Regions from separate parts of the Cytobacillus pseudoceanisediminis genome, predicted to be linked through region 1. Evidence: riboswitches for the same ligand, from Rfam matches in the RefSeq annotation. Region 1 holds a riboswitch; the other holds the start of a gene.
What was found. Region 1 has a riboswitch for S-adenosylmethionine ahead of M5V91_RS25715 (O-acetylhomoserine aminocarboxypropyltransferase/cysteine synthase family protein). Riboswitches for the same ligand answer to the same signal wherever they lie in the genome.

Region 2: another riboswitch for S-adenosylmethionine. It lies ahead of M5V91_RS18145 (LLM class flavin-dependent oxidoreductase); the one in region 1 lies ahead of M5V91_RS25715 (O-acetylhomoserine aminocarboxypropyltransferase/cysteine synthase family protein).

Annotation. Positions count from the first base shown of each region.
Region 1 covers NZ_CP097349.1:4,813,165-4,818,500, forward strand. Annotated here, with positions in the region: gene M5V91_RS25690 (YusG family protein) at 239-478, shown strand; gene M5V91_RS25695 (toprim domain-containing protein) at 996-1,349, shown strand; gene M5V91_RS25700 (thioredoxin family protein) at 1,365-1,673, shown strand; gene M5V91_RS25705 (MFS transporter) at 1,826-3,097, shown strand; gene M5V91_RS25710 (SCP2 sterol-binding domain-containing protein) at 3,425-3,637, shown strand; SAM riboswitch class I at 3,689-3,790, shown strand; gene M5V91_RS25715 (O-acetylhomoserine aminocarboxypropyltransferase/cysteine synthase family protein) at 3,943-5,259, shown strand.
Region 2 covers NZ_CP097349.1:3,380,481-3,385,816, forward strand. Annotated here, with positions in the region: gene M5V91_RS18140 (ATP-grasp domain-containing protein) at 1-797, opposite strand, end outside; gene M5V91_RS18145 (LLM class flavin-dependent oxidoreductase) at 813-1,862, opposite strand; SAM riboswitch class I at 1,973-2,076, opposite strand; gene M5V91_RS18150 (ABC transporter permease) at 2,194-3,177, opposite strand; gene M5V91_RS18155 (ABC transporter ATP-binding protein) at 3,185-4,111, opposite strand; gene M5V91_RS18160 (SGNH/GDSL hydrolase family protein) at 4,219-4,989, shown strand; gene M5V91_RS18165 (ABC transporter permease) at 5,101-5,336, opposite strand, start outside.

The sequences.
Region 1 (5,336 bases):
GAAGGAAAAACGCCTTCTTACAGGAACCGTCTTATGCCTGTCGTGCCTGGGCAGTCGCCTCCACATTTCAGGCAATCCTCCCAAAAAGGCAAAGGACGCCTTTCTGTAAGGCTCGTCTTGTGATTGTCGGGGTGGACAAGGCGCTTGCGCTTTTCTAACTGGCTTTAATTGCTATTTTTTCTTTTGCAGAGAAAGGGCAAACTATAGATACCCAAAAGCATGAAAGGATTGGTTACCCATGACATTGAATCAGCAGAAAATCGATATTACAGATCGGGTTGTCGGCAAGCTTAAAAGTAATGGGATTGATCTTTATCTTGAGAACGAAAAAATTGGCCAAATCAGCCTTCCTGAAGGCTCTTCCTTTAACCTGGCCCATCATTTTGAGACCGACCACCAAAAAATATATCAGAATGTCTCCGTTCCAGATAAAGCGCAAGAGCGCTACACAGACTGTGACGAAGGCGGCTGGTGCTGACTACTGTAAACAGCGGAATGGATTCCGCTGTTTATTTAATAGGATAAAGCAATATTACCGGGCATACAATGAAATAGGCTGTTTAAGAGTACTACAATGATTATTTTTCTTCAAAAATATTTCCTTTATCAAGCTGTAGAATAATATGTAAAATCAGCGCAGTCCTAACCTCCAATATGGGCAGGAGATTCACACCATAACCGAGAATATTGAATATATTAAGATAAGTACCAATGTAAGACTGGTTTTTTAAATTTGGCTGTTTTGTAAACTTTGCTTACGATAAACTAAGTTTGTCAACTGAGTTGATTGGGGCGGAGGGCACTTGATCCTCGAAAAAGCTTCCGCATTTTCTTTGTACAGATGCTAATTCAGGAAGCTTATTCAATATCCTGCAGGAGGCTCTCATTTCTCCCAGCGGAAATCAACGGGATATTTACAATCTAAGATCAATCTCATGAGTAAACAGCTAACATTAAAGCAACAGTTTCAAAATAACTCCTTTCAGGTGATGACGATGAACGAGGGAATTCCGGAAAAAGTTATTATTGTCGAGGGAAAGTCAGATAAAACGAAGGTTAAAAACATAATAAGAGAACCTGTAGAGATTATCTGCACAAATGGAACAATAAGCATTACCAAGCTGGATGAATTAATTGACACACTGTTTGATAAGGATGTATATATATTGGTGGATGCCGATTCAGCCGGTGAAAAGCTGAGAAAACAGTTTAAAAGGGAATTTCCAGAGGCAGAGCATCTATACATCGATAGAATGTACAGAGAAGTAGCGACAGCACCGGAACATCATTTGGCTACAGTGCTGCTGGGAGCTAATATTGACGTTTATACACAATATTTAGACAGATAAAGTAAGGATGATAAAATGCAGGAATGGTCGCAGCTGGAGATTGAGGAAGCGGTTAACGGGCAAGAAACTGCCCTTATCTATTTGTACACGCCTATGTGCGGAACCTGTCAGATGGCAGGAAAGATGCTGACAGTTACAGAACAATTGCTGCCTGATCAAAAGATTGGGAAAGCGGACTTAAATTATATGCCGCAATTGGCTGAACAATGGGGAGTGGAAAGCGTACCTTGTCTTCTCATCTTTAAAGAAGGAAATTTACAGGAAAAATTATATGCATTCCGATCAGTTCCCTATTTGTTGGATAGAATCAGAAGCATCTATTGAGAAAGCCAGGAGCAAAGCTTCCTGGTTTTTTGCATTTTAAAAAAATATAGAAATTCGCCTTTTCAATATTCTAAATATATTTACAAAATCCTTTTGAAAGAGTATGATACTTAGGGAATCGAAATAAACATACAGTGCAGGAAGGGATCCGGATGGCATTTTACAAGGAGTGGGCAGGCCAATTTAAAGGCTATAACCGCAATATAAAATTGGCTTTTATGGCGAATATCCTTACACAAATAGGCTTTGGGATATTCATGGTAATCTATAATTTTTACATAAGGGAGCTTGGCTACTCCGAAAGTGTGAATGGGCAAATCATATCTATGACTGCACTCGCCACAGCACTGATTCTTGTGCCGGCAGGAATCGCAAGCGACCGAATTGGAAGAAAAAGAGCGATGCTGTTCGGGGCTGTTGCAACGGGTGTCGCTATGCTTTTCAGAAGTATGGTTGAAATGCAGGAACTCCTGATTTTATTTGCCTTTTTTACAGGGCTGACTACAGCATTTCTGCAAGTATCCGGCATACCATGGCTGGCTGAGAATTCTAAGGCTGACCAAAGGGTTCATTTATTCAGCATCCATTTTGCCATTATGACGGGTGCAAATGTAATCGGAAACTTAAGCGGAGGCATCTTTACGGATGTATTTTCTTTATTTGTGGACCAGCTCACCAGCATCCGGATTACACTTCTGATTGCAAGTGTTTTCTTCATAGCAGGCCTTGTTCCCATCCTTCGTTTCGCAGAAGCTCCGAAAGATAAAAACGATGTAAGAGGCATAAAAGGTTTTTCGTTCAAAAACCTATCCGCTAATAATGAAGGCGTCAAAATTATCGCCATGTTTGCTTTTGCGCAGCTGCTGATAGGAATTGGAGCAGGACTGGTTATCCCTTATCTAAATCTATACTTCGCAGACCGTTTTGAAGCTTCCAATTCAGCCATTGGCATTATTATTTCATTAGGGCAGGCTGCCACAGCTTTTGCTATGATTATCGGCCCGGTTGTGGTAAGGAAGGTGGGAGAAGTCAGAGCAGTTGTAATCCTGCAGCTCATGTCACTTCCTTTTCTGCTTTTAACTGCTTATACAGAGAATCTTTGGCTGGCTGCCATCGGCTTTTTGTTCCGGCAGGCATTAATGAATGCTGGAAACCCAATACAAATGTCGCTGATGATGTCTAGGGTAAATGATTCGATGAAAGGGCTGGCAAACTCCGTTAATCAGATGGTTTTCAATCTGGGCTGGGCTGTAATGGGGCCTATTTCAACAGGAATTGTCATGAGATATGGAGATTATTGGGGATATGCACTCGTATTCTCCATTACAGCTTCTTTATATTTGATTGGCTCTCTCTATTTTTTCTTTGTTTTCAAAAACTATAAAAAGACAAAAACTGCATCACCTTCCGTAAAAACAGTATAATCTGACATATTTCTCGGGAAATGAAAGACAATGCCTAATAAACAGGTATTGTCTTTCTGGTTCTTCCAGAATTAATAAATTTGAAATGCGAGAACTGTCTGGCTCCAGCGATCTTCTGATTTTGTCGAAAGAAAATTAAAGGATTGAAGCCATTTATTACTGAATATTAAAGATGATAAACCCATTAAAAGAGGTGAGGCTGTGAAGGATTTACCTGATGTATTTATCCGGGAATTAAAGTCTAAAGGTCATCTTGGATACTTTTTAAGAAAATCAAATTTCTCTTTGCTTATTAAGGCGGGAAATATAAGCATTCCTCTGGAAATTATGAATGGGGAAATCCGGAAGGCCAGTCACACCAGTAATTTTGATGTGGAGGTCTCGGGCTCTGAAGAAGCTGTGCTGTCACTGATTTCAGGCGAGTTAAAGTTAAGGGATGCTATTTTCCAAAATAAAATAAAGATGGAAACCACCTTCAGAAAAAAATTGCTCCTCGAATCCTTTTTCTGTTTAGGGAAAATTTCATATCACAATACTTGACCATTTTTTAAATAGTATGATAATATCGTTTTAATATCAATTAACTGAATATTCTTATCAAGAGAGGCGGAGGGACTGGCCCAGCGAAGCCCGGCAACCGGTAAAGTACACGGTGCTAAATCCAGCAGAGCGGGATGCTCTGGAAGATAAGAAGAGACGATAAAACCCTCTTCTTATGAAGAGGGTTTTTTCATAATATCAGACTTTTTTCTTTGAAATTTGATAACTGTCTAGCTCCAGGCACCTTGCATTTTTCTTAGTTTTTCGATAAGAAATACTAAAATTTTTATAGAGGAGAGAAAGCAATGACTGATAAACAAAAAAAATACCGTTTTGAAACAATTGGAGTGCATGGGGGACTGAAGCCAGACCCTGTAACTGGCGCAAGGGCGGTACCGATTTACCAGAACAATGCTTACCAGTTCAAGAATACAGATCACGCTGCAGATCTCTTTGCTCTTAAAGAGCCAGGATATATTTATAGCAGGATACATAATCCGACTGTAAGTGTATTTGAGGAAAGAGTGGCCTTGCTTGAAGGAGGAGTTGGTGCCCTGGCTCTTGCAAGCGGACAATCTGCCATTACGCTTGCCATTTTAAACATAGCTGAAGCAGGGGATGAAATTATTGCTGCGTCCAATTTATATGGCGGTACTTATAATTTGTTTGCAGTCACACTTCCCAAGTATGGAATTAAAGTGAAACTGGTTGATCCAAAAGAGCCGGAAAATTTCCGTAACGCGATTACAGATAAAACAAAGGCCATCTTTGCCGAAACGATAGGGAACCCAAGCTTAAAAATCCTGGATATTGAAAAGGTAGCAGCAATTGCACACGAGAATGGTGTGCCGCTGATTGTCGATAACACTTTTGCTACACCTTATCTATGCAGGCCGATCGAACATGGGGCTGACATTGTTATACACTCTGCGACTAAATGGCTGCTCGGCAATGGAACAACAATGGGAGGAATTATTGTAGACGGAGGAAAATTTGACTGGAATTCCCATAAGTTCCCGGGCTTTACAGAGCCAGATCCCAGCTACCATGATATTGTCTATAGCGAAGCAATTGGCGAGGCGGCTTATATTATCAAAGCACGCGTACAGCTTTTGAGAGACTTAGGGCCTGCTATGAGTGCGCAAAGTGCATTTCAATTCACATTGGGGCTTGAAACTTTGCATGTACGGATGAAAGAGCATGTTGCCAACACGAAAAAAGTAGTGGAGTATCTAGAGGCGCATCCAGCTGTTAATTGGGTCCTGTATCCTGGAAATGAAAGCCATCCGGATAAAAAATTGGCGGATAAATACATGCCGAAAGGAGCAGGAGCTGTGGTTGTGTTTGGAATTGCTGGCGGAAGAGAAGCAGGTGCCAAGCTAATAAACAGCCTGAAGCTTTGGGCACATGTGGCAAATGTCGGGGATGCAAAGAGCCTGATTATCCACCCTGCAAGTACAACTCACCAGCAGCTTGATGAAGAAGGTTTAAAAGCTGCGGGAGTGCCGGAGGATCTAATTCGAATTTCTATCGGAATCGAGAATGCGGAAGATTTGATTGAAGATCTGGAACAGGCGATCGAAGCAGCTGCAGGCATTACATCACTTTCTGCAAAAGCATAAAGGAAAATTTACCATTCATTTTTTTCCGAAAGTTTAAAATTTCTTCGTTGACACCTTTTTGATGGCTATGATACGAT
Region 2 (5,336 bases), 1.4 Mb from region 1:
ATAAATTCAATGCCAGCGACTTGAATATGATTCCTGGCCAGAACGTCTTTATATTTTTCTAAAATTTCGTCCTCAAAACCTTCAATGATTTGGAACTTTGGCTTCTCTTCTGCTTCTTCTCCAACAGGACAGAATAAGTCGCCAATCTGGCATGCGTCCGCAGGGCATAGTTCAAATCCTTCCGATGTATCAACCCTGACGGCATAAACAAAGTTGCCTCCGACAAATTCACAGCGGGTGATATAGCTTTCGGGAGATTGAATATATTCCTGAACAAGGGTAATGCCATCAACAGGCTCTTCGAAGGAAGGTCCCTCCACATAAGCTTTTAGAGCTTCAATACTATGGAATAATTGAACACCCAGGCCTTTGCCGGCACGGTTATGCTTCGTGATAAACGGCTGTCCGGCAAATGCTTCGGCCGCCTTAATAATATGTTGTTTTCCAACCGCTGCAATCGTTTTGGGAGTCCTGACACCAGATTTGTTTAATTCCAAGTACTGCAAAACCTTACTAACTTCAAGCTTCAGAGCGCTCGTTCCATTCAACACTGTACGGCCATGTGCTTCAAGCCAGGCCAATACTTGTCCCGAAAATTCAGCTGCAAAGCGATGATCACGGGTATGAGAAGAAGCACTCATCCGGCTATAGAAGATTCCTTCTGGAGGTTCTGCCGATAAATCTACCGTTCCTTCGTCCAAATGCCATTCTTCATAAGGAACACCCAGTTCCTCCAGCCTTTTTGTCAAATGGACTGTCCACTCACTATTTTCATGAATTACATATACCTTGCTCATTATTATGGCCCCTTTCTAGCTCTTTATTAAACTGCGTTTTTGTTCCACTAATGGCATAACCGTCTTTGCAAAGCGTTCCATTTCCTCCAGCTGAGGTGAAAATTGCAATAATAATAAGTCTAGGCCAGCTTCTTCATATTGTAAAATCCGATCAGCAATTTGCTCTGGTGTTCCTACTAAGTTTGGCCGCAGACCTCTGTTAGAGACAGAGTAATCCTGCAGCTGAATCTGCTGCTCTAATTGTGACTTTGTAGTGAAATCCTTAAAACCGGCGTAACCGCTGGAATCCTTCACAGCCGTGATTTTTTCAAGCTCAGCAAGAGCTTCTTCTTCTGTATCACGGCAAATAACATAAGCAGCCATTCCGAAAGAACTGAATGGCGCATTGCCCGTTTGTTCACGCCGTGCCTTCATTTCTCCTATTTTCAGATCAATCTCCTCAGCCGTTCCGCCGTGCATAACATAAGCATCACATTTTTCTGCAATGGTCTGCTTGCCTTTTTCGCTTTCACCGCCTGCATAAAGAATCGGGTTAGGTCTTTGAACTGGCTTTGGAGCAAGCTTCGTGTCCCTTAAGTCGTAAAATTGACCGGAATAATGGAAGGTTTCTTCCGTCCATAACCCTTTTAGAACATCAATGAACTCCTCAGTGCGGGCATAACGCTCATCATGTTCTGTAAAAATACCGCCATATTGACGCGCTTCTTCGGCCCACCAGGCAGAAACCACATTTAGAGTAAAACGGCCGTTGCTGATTTGATCAATATTGGCTGCCATTTTTGCTGCTACAGCAGGATTATGAAAACCAGGGCGGATCGCGGTCATAATTTCAATTTTTTCCGTCACGGCTGCAAGTGCGGCTGCCGTGGACCAGGCTTCAAGAGAATCATGGTCCGGTCCTTTAATATCATTTAAATATAATTCAGCTATTAACGTAGTCGAGTATCCCCATTTTTCAGCCGACTGAATGACGTTTTTAGCATATTCAAAGGTTGGCGGCATATTTTCGTCTTCTACATTTCGCAGCCAGCCTCCAAAAATCGGCAACCAGAAACCATATTTCATTTTTCTTCTCTCCTCTTGCATTTTTAAATATCTACTTTTCGCATAACTTAAGTTGGATTTATAAGCAATTAAAAAACTCTCCTCCTAAGAAGAGAGTTTTATCAACCCTCTTCTCATCTTTCAAGCGATGCGCTTGCTGGAATTGGCACAGTATTCATCAGAACCTGCTGCCGAGGCTTCAAAGGGCCAGTCCCTCCACCTCTCTGGATAAGAAGAAAATATTCAATTTTTTAATTAATTAAAGCGATAATAATTTAAATTCACCCAATTGTCAATCAATTATTTCTGAACTCTAAATACTAATAAGGATTATCCTTATATAATGACACTCTTAATACATATCCTTCTGAGTAAAATTCCAAAACGCAACAGCAAGACAGGCGGCAGCCCAAATCCCAAGCATGGTTAATGAAAATGGCAGTGACATCCCTTCAATCGGCGGAGCTTGACCTTCTAAGTAGTTAATCAGATCAAAGTTCAAGTTCACTAAATACTTGGAGCTCGTCCAGCTCGAACCGATAGAAGATAACAGGGTGCCTGCGATTAACACGGCCATCATCGCCCCAATTCCAGTCGCTGTATTTTTCACCAGAACCGATATCATGAGGCTTATGGTTCCAACAACCGCTGTTACCACCCAGGCAAGCCCAACTGACATCAGCAGGTATTCCCACATCGGCAGGGTATGGATGTATTCCGTTGAAAACTCACCAGATGCAGAAGCTTGAAATCCGGTCAAAATAGGTGCAGTCCAGCCATCATAACCGAGTACGATTCCTGAAACCCCATAACAGACAATCACGGTTGCCGCCATCAGCATGGAGGTATAAAGCAAAACCGTCAGCCATTTAGCCATTAGGATTCTCCATCGTTTAACCGGCCGGGACAGCAATGTTTTGATGGTGCCATCATTATATTCCCCGCTCACAATATCAGCCATTATAATAATAATGAATAAAGGCAGGACAAGCGTGATTCCCTGTGAGAAAAAGATGCGGATAAACGTAGGGGCTCCAGGATAGTTTGGATTAATATCGTTGTCCAGATAATACTGCTTTTGCTTCAGATCAAATTCAAGGAACTGTCTGAACTCGTCCTGGATTCCGCTCGATGCCAGCCGATTTTGCCGATCGACAATCTCCTGCTGAAGCTCCACTCTCCAGTCCAGAGTGCCCTGTTTTTCGATTTTCTCCTGTATCTCCCGGTATTGTGCGTATGTAAACATAGAGACTAGAATGACTAAAATGACGGTGACAACCGCCATGCGTTTTTTGGAAGCAATCTTCATCACTTCATTATGAATCAGGCCAATCATATTTGGATTAGACAATATGATCGCCTCCTGTCAAACTAATAAATAGATCCTCCAATGTCTGCACTTTCCTTTCGATCGTCCATACATCAATACCCGCCTTCATTAAAGCTTCATTCAGGAGCGAGGTTTTGCTGTCATCCATAAGAGTGTGTATAGTATGGTCATCATATAGTTCTGCAGCCTGGACATATGGGGATTCTTTAAGAATAGCAAATGCACGAAAAGAATCACTGACTCTCCAATCCACACCAGATGACAGTGCACCAACTAAATCGCTGACGCTGCCGACCTTCACGATCTTCCCATGGCTCATAATAGCCACACGGTCCGCCAGCAACTCGATTTCACTTAAAATATGACTGGATACGAGCACCGAAAGGCCCGTATCATCGACCAGCTTCCTGATAAATGTCCGCAGATCTTTGATTCCCATCGGGTCCAGTCCATTTGTAGGTTCATCCAGTATAAGCACATCCGGACGGCCTAACAATGCTTGTGCAATACCAAGGCGCTGACGCATTCCCAATGAATAGGTCCGAACCTGATCATCAATTCTTACAGTCAGATCAACCAAATCAATGACCTCTTGGATCCGTTCTTCATCCACATCAGGCAGCATCCGTGCAAAGATTTGCAGGTTTTCGCGGCCGCTCAAATACTTATATAACTCTGGATTTTCGACGATAGAACCAAGCCGCTGCATCGCTTGAACAAATTGCTTTCTCACATCAAATCCGCAGATGTGAATCTTCCCGGACGTTGGCTTAATGAGCCCAACGAGCATCCGGATCGTGGTGGTTTTACCGGCACCATTAGGACCCAGGAACCCAAATACTTCTCCTGGATAAATGTCAAATGATATATTATCAATAATTGTTTTCTTTCCAATGATTTTCGTTACATTTTCCAATTGAACTATCGGCTTTAAGCTCATAGCATCACCCTTGTTCTATTCTAACTAAATTTTCGAATAATGACTCTTTTAAATACTCAATTTGAGAAAAATTTAGATACAATTACATTAAAAGGAGAAGTCAAACGATGAAAAAATGGATGTGGCAGTTATTTTTAACATTGTCCCTTGCGCTGACAGTTCTTTTTGGGTATGGCCTAGTCAGTGCCTACATGGATGTTACCAGTCCGCCTCGAGCAGAGATATTAGCTAAAACAGAAGAAGTTCCTGTCACACCTGGTGATACATATGTTGCACTTGGCGATTCATTGACCAGAGGTGTCGGCTCATCAAATGGGGAAGGTTTTGTCCAGCCGGTTGGAAATGAACTTAAAGAAAATAATACTATAGAGCGTTTCCAAAACCTGGGTGTGAGAGGTGCCAGAATTGAAGATTTGCTGGCCCAGTTAGAACAAAAAGAAGTCAAGAGATCTCTTAAAGATGCCAAAATCATTACCATTACAATAGGGGGAAATAACCTTTTTAATAGCGGGGAGATCCTCGAAAAATATTCAGAAGAAACCGTCCTTGGCATCCTGGAGACCGAAATTCCGAATTTGGAAAAGACGTTTAAAAACATTCGTGAAAGTAATCCCAATGCAGTCATACTCTATATGGGGCTATATAATCCATTCAAGCAATCGCCCAACGGGGATTCATTTGATTCCATCATCCAAAAATGGAATGAGTCTGCCCGTACACTAGGCTTGAAATACAAAGTTCAAGTAGTGGATACTTTCAATCTGGTCACAGACGCCAAACGCCATCTTTCCAGTGATGTCTTTCATCCGAATGATGCTACTTATCAGCAAATAGCTGAAAGCATGTCACTTGTCATTGAAAAAAGTATCATACAATAAGAAAAAGGTGAATCCACGGCAGATTCACCTTTTTCATAATTTGTATGCTTCATTAACCTTTAGCCAAAAGGTCCTATAGGGCTATGAATCCGTTATCCTATAATGGTGTGCTTACCCTAACTGGCGTTTGAATTCCTTAACAGCGAAGAAGTAAGAGATGAGCATGATGCCGACGCACCAGGCAAGCGCGATCCAGATGCCGCTGCCAACAGACCCTTCATACAAGAGGGCACGGATCGCATCCACGATTGAAGTCACGGGCTGGTTTTCAGCGAACGCACGGACTATTTTAGGCATGGTGTCGGTGGGAACAAAGGCCGAACTGATAAACGGCAGGAAAATCAGCG